DNA from 2 places in the Sinorhizobium sp. CCBAU 05631 genome. Region 2 is predicted to be linked to the other one. Evidence: predicted binding sites of a transcription regulator. Region 2 holds the regulator's gene; the other holds the start of a gene.
What was found. The regulator LexA, encoded in region 2, represses DNA repair genes until DNA is damaged. The targets are predictions, from matches to a motif close to TGTTCNNNNTGTGTTCNG.

Region 1 (4,963 bases), 2.0 Mb from region 2:
TCTGGGCACCCTGGTGCGGCCCCTGCAAACAGCTGACGCCGGTCATCGAGAAGGTGGTCAAGGAAGCCGCCGGCCGCGTCAAGCTCGTCAAGATGAACATCGACGACCATCCGTCGATCGCCGGACAGCTCGGCATCCAGTCGATCCCGGCGGTCATCGCCTTTGTCGGCGGGCGTCCCGTCGACGGCTTCATGGGCGCTATCCCCGAGAGCCAGATCAAGCAGTTCATCGACCGTATCGCCGGCCCGGCAGTCGACGATTCCAAGGCAGAGGTCGAGGCCGTGCTTGCCGACGCCAAGGCGCTTTTCGAAGCCGGCGATGCCCAGAACGCCGCCGGCCTCTACGGCGCCGTGCTGCAGGCGGAGCCGGAAAACACCGAGGCGATCGCCGGCGTGGTCGAATGCATGATCGCGCTCGGCCAGCTTACCGAGGCGCGCCAGGCGCTCTCGCAACTGCCGGAAGAACTGGCGAAAGCCGCGGCAATCGGTGCTGTTTCGAAGAAGCTCGATCAGATCGAGGAGGCTCGCAAGCTCGGCGATCCGGTGGCTCTCGAGCAGCAACTGGCGCACAACCCGGACGACCACGCGGCACGGCTGAAGCTTGCCAAGATCCGCAATGTCGAGGGCGACAGGACCGGCGCCGCCGAGCATCTCCTGACGATCATGAAGCGCGACCGCAGCTTCGAGGACGACGCCGCCCGGCGCGAGCTCCTGTCCTTCTTCGAAGTCTGGGGACCGAAGGATCCGACGACGATTGCCGCCCGGCGCAAGCTGTCTTCTCTTCTCTTCTCCTGATCGGAAGACAGCCGGCAGCCGAGCCGTTTTTTGCGTCTCCGATCGCAGCTTTTGCCTTGAGATTTTCGAGGGATGCACCATTTCTTGAGCGTGCGGCCCGCGTTTATGAAATGGGGGACGCCGCGATCTTCAGGGGCAATCGGAAATGCATGTCGGAAATGCGCGTTATCTCAGTCCGAAGGATCTGCCGGAGATCATTCCGGTCTTCCCCCTGACGGGCGCGCTGCTGCTTCCGGGTGCCCAGCTTCCTCTCAACATCTTTGAACCCCGCTACCTCGCAATGTTCGATGACGCGCTCTCCGGTGACCGGCTGATCGGCATCGTCCAGCCCTCCTTTGCCGAAGGCCGCAGCGACATCGATTCCTCGCCAGTGCCGGCACTCTGCCAGGTCGGCTGCATCGGCCGCATCACCTCCTTCGCCGAAACCGGCGACGGCCGCTACATCACCTCGCTCACCGGCGTCTGCCGCTACAGGCTGTTTGCCGAAATTTCCGGCGTGCGCGGCTATCGCCGCTTCCGCATCGGCCCCTTCGCGGCCGATCTCGAAGGGCCGGACGACGAGGCCCTCGTCGACCGCGAGGCGCTGCTCGCCGCCTTCCGCGCCTATCTCGACGCCAACAAGCTGGAGGCCGATTGGGAAAGCGTCGAGCGGGCGAGCAACCGTACGCTCGTCAATTCGATGGCGATGATGTCGCCCTACGGGCCGGCGGAGAAGCAGGCGCTGCTCGAAGCGCCCGATCTCAAGACGCGGGCCGAAACGCTGATCGCGATTACCGAGATCGTACTCGCCCGCAATTTCGGCGATCTCGACAACATTCTGCAGTGAAGACGAAGCCATGGACGCAAACGCCAGCAGGGTCGATCCGAAACTTCTCGAATTGCTCGTCTGTCCGCTGACAAAGGGGCGGCTTAGCTACGATGCCGAGGCCCACGAGCTGGTCTCGGAAAAGGCCCGCCTCGCCTATCCGATCCGCGACGGCGTGCCGATCATGCTGGTCTCGGAAGCGCGCAAGATCGAAGATTAGGCGACGGTTGCTTGCCCCTCATCCCGCTGCCGCGACCTTCTCCCCGCGAGCGGGGCGAAGGTGCCAGCAGGCGGATGAGGGGCAAATCGATGGAAGGTCGTTTGTGCCCTAACCTCCGACGTGCTCGACGCTCGCCTCGATCCGCTCCATGTCGTCGTCGGAAAGACCGAAATGGTGGCCGATCTCGTGAATCAGCACATGGGTGATGATATCGCCGAGTGTTTCCTCGTTTTCCGCCCAGTAGTCGAGGATCGGGCGGCGGTAGAGGGTGATGCGGTTGGGAAACTGGCCGGTCTCCATGGTGAAGCGTTCGCCGATGCCGCGGCCTTCGAAGAGGCCGAGCAGGTCGAAAGGCGTCTCGAGCGCCATGTCTTCGAAGACGTCGTCGCTGGGGAAATCGGCAACTTCGATGATGAGGTCCGTCGTCAGCTTGCGGAATTCGTCCGGTAGATGGCTATAGGCTTCAAAAGCAAGCTGTTCGAATGTGGTAAGCGTCGGTGCGTGGCGTTCCCGCCAATCATCGGTCTGGTCAATGCGGGCCATAGGCACTCCTTGTTGCCCTCATATAGCGATTTCCCGTTTGTTTTTCGAGTGTTGAATTCTGTTCAGGCGGGGCTGAGGAATAAATTCTTATTCTTTGCTGTTGACTCTTCCTGCCAGCTCTGGAATCCATAAGAACATAACATGAACATTTGATGGGAGTTGACCGTCATGGCCGAGAACGCCGTGCAACGGCAAACCATACTTTCCCTTCGTGACACCATAGCACGGATTGAAAATTGCAGCTTGCCTGGAATCGTGCGGACCGCCAAGACGGCCGATGCCGCCGGCTTTCGGCGCGGCAGTGAAGGGACCTTGCATCGCAAGGTGCTGCCGCTCGGGATCGGGCCGCTCGACGGTCTCCTCAAGGGCGGGCTGCCGCTCGAAGGGATGATGGAAATCCGCAATGCCGAAACCCGCGATGCGGGCGCGGCCGCCGGCTTCGTGGCGGCGCTTGCGGTGCTCTACCAGCAGGAGAGGAGGGAGAAAGGCCATCTCGCTCCGGTGCTCTGGATCAGCCAGGCGCTCGCTTGCCGCGAGGCGGGGCAACTCTATGCGCCCGGCCTCAAGTCCTATGGGCTCGATCCGGAGCGCTTCCTCTTCGTCGCGGCGCGCACCGTCAAGGATGCGCTCTGGGTCGCCGAGACGGCGCTTTCGGTGCCGGTCTTCGCCGCGGTCGTTCTGGAAATCCGCGGCAATCCCGCCTGTCTCACCTTGAGCGAGAGCCGGCGCCTCAATGTCCGGGCCCGGGCGGGTCATGTGCCTCTGCTTCTCTTCCGCCAGGCGGGCAAGGAGGAGGCGAGCAGCGCCTTTTTCCGCTTCCAGATCAAGCCGGCGCCGGCCGGCGAACGTCCTCTCCCCGATGGCTCGGTGCTTTGCGGCAGCATCGACCATCCCGCCTTTCACCTCCTTGTCGAAAAAAGCAGGGCTTATGCCGCTGCCGACATCTTTCTGGAATGGAACGCCCATGACCGCCGCTTCTACCCCCTCGACGAACGCCGGAGCGCCGCTCTTCAGGCCAACGGACAGCCAGAGAATCCTGTCGATCCACTTTCCTCACCTGCCGGCCGACCGCCTCGCGCGCAGCCGCTGGGGCGCCTCCTGGCTTTCGCGCGGGCGTCCTGATCATCCGCCGGTCGTTTTCGCCGCCAAGATCGACAATGCCATGCGCCTCGTCGCGCTCGACACGCTTGCCGAGAAGATCGGCCTGAAGCGCGGGCAGGGGGCGGCGGAGGCCCGCGCCATGTGCCCGGCGCTCGACGTGATCGCCGCCGATCCGGCGGCCGACCAGGCCTTTCTGGAAGGGCTTGCCGACTGGTGCGACCGCTACACGCCGCTTGTCGCGCTCGACGGAAAGGACGGCCTGTTTCTCGACATCACAGGCTGCGCGCATCTGCATGGCGGCGAGAAGGGGCTTGTCAGCGATCTCCTGTCCCGGCTTTTCTCGCTCGGCGTCGAGGCGCGGGCGACCGTCTCCTCCGCAGCCGGCCTTTCCTGGGCCGCCGCCCGCTACGGCGATGTGGCCGTCATCGAAGCGGGAGAGGCCGGTCGGGTTCTTGCACCCTTGCCGGTTGCGGCGCTCCGCCTGCCGGAGGAAACCGCCGCAGCCCTCGAGCGCGTCGGGCTGAAACAGATCGGCGACCTTCTCGAAGCGCCGCGCGCGCCGCTTGCCCGCCGCTTCGGTTCCCTCCTTCTCCTCAGGCTCGATCAGGCGAGAGGCGCGGCGGACGAACCTTTGTCGCCGCGCCTGCCGGTGCCGAGCTTTGCCGCCGAGCGCCGGCTCGCCGAACCGCTGATGGACGAGGAATACATTCTCGAACTGACCCGTCACCTTGCCAAGGACGTCCGCACCTCGCTGGAGCGGCATGGCGAAGGCGGGCGGCTGTTCGAGCTTCTTCTGTTTCGCGTCGACGGACGGGTATTCCGTGTGCGGGCGCATGCGGCCATGCCGTTGAATGATGCCGGCCGCATCGCGGCGCTCTTTCGCGAACGGCTGCAGGCGGTCCATGACGATCTCGATGCCGGCTACGGCTTCGAAATCCTCAGGCTGGCCGTTTTGCGCAGCGAAAGGCTCGATCCGGCGCAGCAGGATTTTTCCGGCGTGCCCGAGGAAAGCCAGCCGCTTGCCGCCTTCATCGACAAGGTTGCCGCCCGGTTCGGCCCCGATTGCCTGATGCAGGCGAGCCTTGCCGAAAGCCACCTGCCGGAGCGGGCGGGCGGGTTTGCCGCGGTCAGGAATGTGGCGGCGGTGATGGCGCCGCCTGGCTCTGACGACAGGGTCTTTCCGGAAAACCGCCCGCTTCGGGTTTTCGCCTACCCCGAACTGGTGGAGGCGACGGCCGAGGTGCCGGACGGCGCCCCGCGCAGCTTCAACTGGCGAAAGACCCAGTATCGCGTCGCCCGCGCCGAGGGTCCCGAGCGGATCGCCGCCGAATGGTGGATCGACGGGGAGGACCATCCGACGCGCGACTATTTCCGGATCGAGGATCAGGAGGGCCGCCGTTTCTGGCTGTTCCGCGAAGGCCTTTACGGAAGGGAAGTCGCGGCAGCCCGCTGGTTCATGCACGGAGTTTTCGCATGAGCGAGGCGCCGATCTTCTACGAG
Region 2 (4,963 bases):
GCTCGCCAGAATGTCTCGGCGGCATCGTGAACTGCCTGCGCCTTCTCTAGCGCCTCTTTCAGGCTCTTCGTCTTCAGTGACTGCTTGATGTGGACGCGCTTGTCGAGGTGGGCAACCTCGGTCGGGACGCGGCGATAATAGCGATAGATACCGCTTGCGGGGTGCTTCACCACATATCGCGATAAGTCGACGGACCTCATTGCTGCCGGTGTCTCCGCTGCCCTGTAGTCCAAAATGTAGCCAAAATGTACCCAAAATTGCAAGCAGGCAGCGAGCCATTCGGGCCTTTATGCGTTTACATGATCGTGTAAGCCATTGAAAACACTGCAAGAAAAAAGCCCCGCACCGTGAGGTGCAGGGCTTTGAAACTGGCTCCCCGGGCCGGATTCGAACCGGCGACCTATCGATTAACAGTCGAGTGCTCTACCGCTGAGCTACCAGGGATCATCTGCGCCGCAGAAGTGAGGCTGCTAATACAAATGCTTTTCCGATTTGCCAAGCGATTTTTCAAAAAAAATCTTGGGCCGCGGTTGTCACCCTGTGGAGAAGGCACCAACTGTTGGGGAGTTGGATTAAAGAGGCATAATGGCGAACGGCGGCAAGAAGAGATATTTCGGCATCGATCCGCAAACACGTCAAATCGTGCTCGGCAACTGGCGAATTCGGCTGCCCGACTCGCCGGCCCTGCGCATCTTGATCGGGTCGCTGCTCGTCGTCTGTGGCCTGCTCGGTTTTCTGCCGGTTCTCGGTTTCTGGATGGTCCCGCTCGGCCTGCTCGTATTGTCGCATGACATCCCTGCAGTGCGCCGCGCCCGCCGGAAGCTCGCCGTCTGGTGGGCGCGTCGGCGCGGCACTGAGAACTCCGGGAAGTAGGCCGGGCACAGGCCTGCAGTTCCTCCCACTGGGAGGACGGCCGGAAGGTTGCTTTCACCCGTCGCTCCCTGTCACAGTGGCAAGACTGCAACTACCGCATACTATGTACGGTAGAGATAGCGCCGCCAAGCACGCCGCTCTTGAACTTTTCCCCCAGACACAGTTTTGTTACAAAACTGTCACAATCCGGGGTTCAGAAAATGTTCGACGACAGGATCGAACTTTCCGACTGGCGTGAATGCGCTGCCGGACATCAGCGCAGCATTTTCGAGAATCGTCTCCATCCGAGTGTTCTCATCAAGGTTCTGAAGCTGGGATCCAGAGAAGCAAGCGGCACACGCCAGTCAAAGAGGGCGTTTGCATTCCTCAACCAATTCAAACGTTTCGGGGCCTATCGAACGTTTCGGCGTGAAGTCGACGAATTCCTTGAGCAGGCGAGAAAGTTCTCCCTCGCGGACGCCATCGAACTGCCGATACCGAAGATATTCGGCTTCGCCCAGACCGAGTACGGCCTGGGGCTCGTGGTGGAAAAAATAACCAGACGCGATGGGAAGCTCGCGCCCACCCTCGCTCAGTTGGCGTTTTCGGGGCAGCTCACCGCCAGGCATCTCACGATGATCGACGAAATCTTCGAACGGTTTCGCCGCCTGCACATCGTCATGATGGATGTAAATCCCGGCAATTTCGTCGTTACCGATCGCCGCGGTTACGATGAACTCATCTGCGTCGATGGGACGGGAGAGAAGAGTTTCTTACGCATTTTCGCTCTCTGTCGCCGTGCGAACGACATCAAGCTCAGACGGATGCGTTCGAAGCTGCTGACGAAGCTGGCGAGAATATTGGAGCATCCAGCCGCGATAGACGGAGAACAATCTGTCCACGCCGCACTGATGCGGCATTCAAAGCCGACCGGCCGCTATCTGCGCTTGTCAACTGCCTCGCCGCATCCGGCGCTCTTGGCGGCGGTCTTGTCGAGCGTACCGGTCTAATCGCCTCAACAGCTAAAGCTCCGGGGCAGGTTCGCGCCAAGCTTATATGGCTCGGCAGGCGAAAAATGCCTCGATTCAACTTTGGGTCGCCGATCGACGGGCTATAAACATCGACCTGAGCTGTGGGAAAACCCTGGAGCAGATTGCTACCAGCCAAGGGCGTGGCACCGGATCGAGCACCTGATCTCGTGACGTAGAATCGGCAATTAGATGTGTAATGGAGGCCTCGCCCGGAATTGAACCGGGGTACAAGGATTTGCAGTCCTCTGCGTCACCACTCCGCCACGAGGCCTCTCGTGCTCGTAAAATCGAGCGATGGCGGGCGTTTAAAACGAATCCATGTGGAGCGCAAGAGGGAGACGTTCAAAAAAGACGCCCACAAACAGCTTTGAACAGGCCGGAATACGAGAGCGCTTCTTGCCGGTGGCATGGCGGACGCCGAGACCAATAAACGCCGGCCGCAGTAAGCGAGATCACGGAAGGCAAAGAGAACAGTTCTGTCGTCGCGACCGCGCGAAACGACCGCACACAGGATCGGCACAGGAACCCAAATCGGCCTAGTGATAGCGCCGGATCAGACCGACGAGTTTGCCCTGAATTTTCACGCGGTCGGGTCCGAAGATGCGCGTTTCGTAAGCCGGATTCGCCGCTTCCAGTGCGATCGATGCGCCCTTGCGGCGGAATCGCTTCAAGGTTGCCTCCTCGTCGTCGATCAGGGCGACGACGATGTCGCCCGGGCTGGCGGTGCTGGCGTTGCGGATGATCACCGTGTCGCCATCGAGAATGCCCGCCTCGATCATCGAATCGCCCTTGATTTCGAGGGCGTAGTGCTCGCCGCTGCCGATCATCTCGACCGGCACGGAAATCTCGTGCGTATTGTTCTGAATGGCCGAAATCGGCACGCCGGCGGCGATCCGGCCCATGACCGGCACTGTCATGGACGCGCTCTCGACCGGCGGCGTTGGCGCCGGCTTCGGTGCCGGGGGCTTGCCGAGGCTGCCCTCGATGACGCTCGGCGAGAAGCCGCGCCGCGGCTGGGCTGGGCTCGAATAGGCTTCCGGCAGCTTGATGACCTCGAGCGCTCGGGCCCGATTGGGTAGCCGGCGAATGAAACCGCGTTCTTCCAGCGCAGTGATCAGCCGGTGGATGCCCGATTTCGACGCAAGATCGAGCGCATCTTTCATCTCGTCGAAGGAGGGCGGGACCCCGGATTCCTTCATCCGTTCATGAATGAACAGAAGCAATTCCTGTTGCTTGCGGGTCAGCATGCGCGTCACTCCAGATTCGCGAAACAAATCAAGAACAGAAACTATCCGTTCCATATGTGTTCCGCAAGCACTTAATATTCCGTGAACTCATGCGTCGAGGCGCGTCCGCTATCAGGGCGGCACGGACGGTTTGTGGGTATCGATGGTGGTGAAGACTTGCGTGCGGCAAGCGTCACACAAAGGCGAGCGTTTGCTCACCTTTGACGACGCTGTGCATCGTCTTGACAAGCCGTCCTAGTAGGCGAGGCGCAGCCCGCCGGGGCTAAGAACGTCGAAGTCGGGTTCAGGGTAGGGGCCGTACCACTGGGTGTAGGTCGTGTTGCCCGTAGCGCCTGTCGTGGCGCATCCTGAAAGTGTGAGAAGAGCGATTAAGGCGGCGGCGATCAGAGATTTGAGAGGCATGGTAGTCCCCACTTGCGGGAGTTGCCGATATGCAATGATGCCAGGTGCTAAGTCTCTCTCAAATCAGGCTCTTTGGCAAGCGAGGGGCAAGGCGGGAAGACGGCACATCGGGTGGAAAACACCGCTCCCTCTGACTTCGGGTCGCTCGCTTCTTAACGGAATTCGCGTTCGCAATGGGTCTGCTGCGAATACAGTCTGAAGTGGTGGTCGTCCGAGGGTGACGAGCCACGTCGGATCGGCCCGCTACAGAGATGTCGCTGATGTCTTAGCGATGTTCTGTTACCTATGTCTCCGGGTCGGACAAAGGTCGTTTGGTGGAGTCGAAGGGAGTCGAACCCTCGACCTCCGCAGTGCGATTGCGGCGCTCTCCCAACTGAGCTACGACCCCAGCCGTTCATCTATATAGGCGGATTTGAGCGCCCGCGCCAGTCCCTCCCGGCGTCTCGCGTGGGGAGGATCGGGGCCGTCGTGGATGTCACTCGAGGAGAATTTGCTTGAGCGTCGCGGCGTCCTCGATGAAGGCGGCGGGATCGTCATTGGCGACGAATTCCAGCATTGCAAAGCGTCGCCCGGTCCAGCGCGATGCGGGGAGGGCCGTGAGGACGCTTCGCCAATAGTCGGATGCCGATGCCAGGGGAAAACGGTTGCGATTTCGATCCCAGGCGAAGACGTGGACATGAGATACATGCTGACCGATGCGGGCGACCTCTGCGAGCGCCTCGCCGAGCTCCAGCCCGGGCCGCGGCTGCCAATAGAGATAAACATTGTCGTGGGCGATCGCGTCGATCAGGCGGCTTGCCGAGTCGGTCGTGTCCGTCAGCGATTGCGGGTGATATTCCAGCGAGACGGTCACGCGGTGGCGCGCGGCTTCGGCGCCCATGTCGCGGATCGCCTTTGCGGCATCACGTCTTTCGCCTGCGCTGTAGTCCTTTGAATCGCGCCGGCGGGTGCCTGGCCAGATGCGGATATTCGAGGCACCGAGTGCAATCGCGCTCTCGAGCGCACGCCTGAATTCGATGAGGTCGTCAGTCGGTGGCGCGACATAGGATCCGTAGGATGTCGTCAGTTCGGCCCTTGCGCTGAGGAGCCCGACGATCCGGGCGTTGGACGTGTCGCCCGGAGCAATATGAGCGTCGCCTGCCCATTCGATCGCCGCAAGACCGGCGCTCCGGGCTAAGCCGACGATTTTTTCCGGAGGCAAGCTCCTGAAGGTGACGGTGCAGAGCCCCGGTTCGAAATCGCTCATGCCATGCGCTCCAGGTCGTGCTTGCGGACTTCGAACAGCAGCTGCCGGCCTTCCAGAAAGCGCTCGATTTCGTCGACGGCCATTTCGCCGAGTCGCGTCCTCTCAAGTCCGATGGCGCCGGCAATGTGCGGCGTTAGGAAGACGTTCGGCAAATCATAGAAAGGCGACGTTCCTTCCGGCACCTC

Region 1: a site for LexA is predicted at 2,493-2,510, ahead of SS05631_RS16860 (metallopeptidase family protein). Genes of this name have one in related genera too.

What each region holds. Positions count from the first base shown of each region.
Region 1 covers NZ_CP023063.1:3,457,114-3,462,076, reverse strand. Annotated here, with positions in the region: gene trxA (thioredoxin) at 1-794, shown strand, start outside; gene SS05631_RS16870 (LON peptidase substrate-binding domain-containing protein) at 940-1,620, shown strand; gene SS05631_RS16865 (Trm112 family protein) at 1,631-1,819, shown strand; gene SS05631_RS16860 (metallopeptidase family protein) at 1,928-2,362, opposite strand; gene SS05631_RS31950 (hypothetical protein) at 2,531-3,484, shown strand; gene SS05631_RS16855 (DUF6504 family protein) at 3,525-4,940, shown strand; gene SS05631_RS16850 (error-prone DNA polymerase) at 4,937-4,963, shown strand, end outside.
Region 2 covers NZ_CP023063.1:1,472,903-1,477,865, forward strand. Annotated here, with positions in the region: gene SS05631_RS07370 (DUF6538 domain-containing protein) at 1-200, opposite strand, end outside; tRNA gene SS05631_RS07375 (tRNA-Asn) at 370-444, opposite strand; gene SS05631_RS07380 (hypothetical protein) at 586-873, shown strand; gene SS05631_RS07385 (YrbL family protein) at 1,074-1,862, shown strand; tRNA gene SS05631_RS07390 (tRNA-Cys) at 2,081-2,154, opposite strand; gene lexA (transcriptional repressor LexA) at 2,420-3,130, opposite strand; gene SS05631_RS31345 (hypothetical protein) at 3,365-3,532, opposite strand; tRNA gene SS05631_RS07405 (tRNA-Ala) at 3,845-3,920, opposite strand; gene SS05631_RS07410 (sugar phosphate isomerase/epimerase) at 4,008-4,778, opposite strand; gene SS05631_RS07415 (hydroxyacid dehydrogenase) at 4,775-4,963, opposite strand, start outside.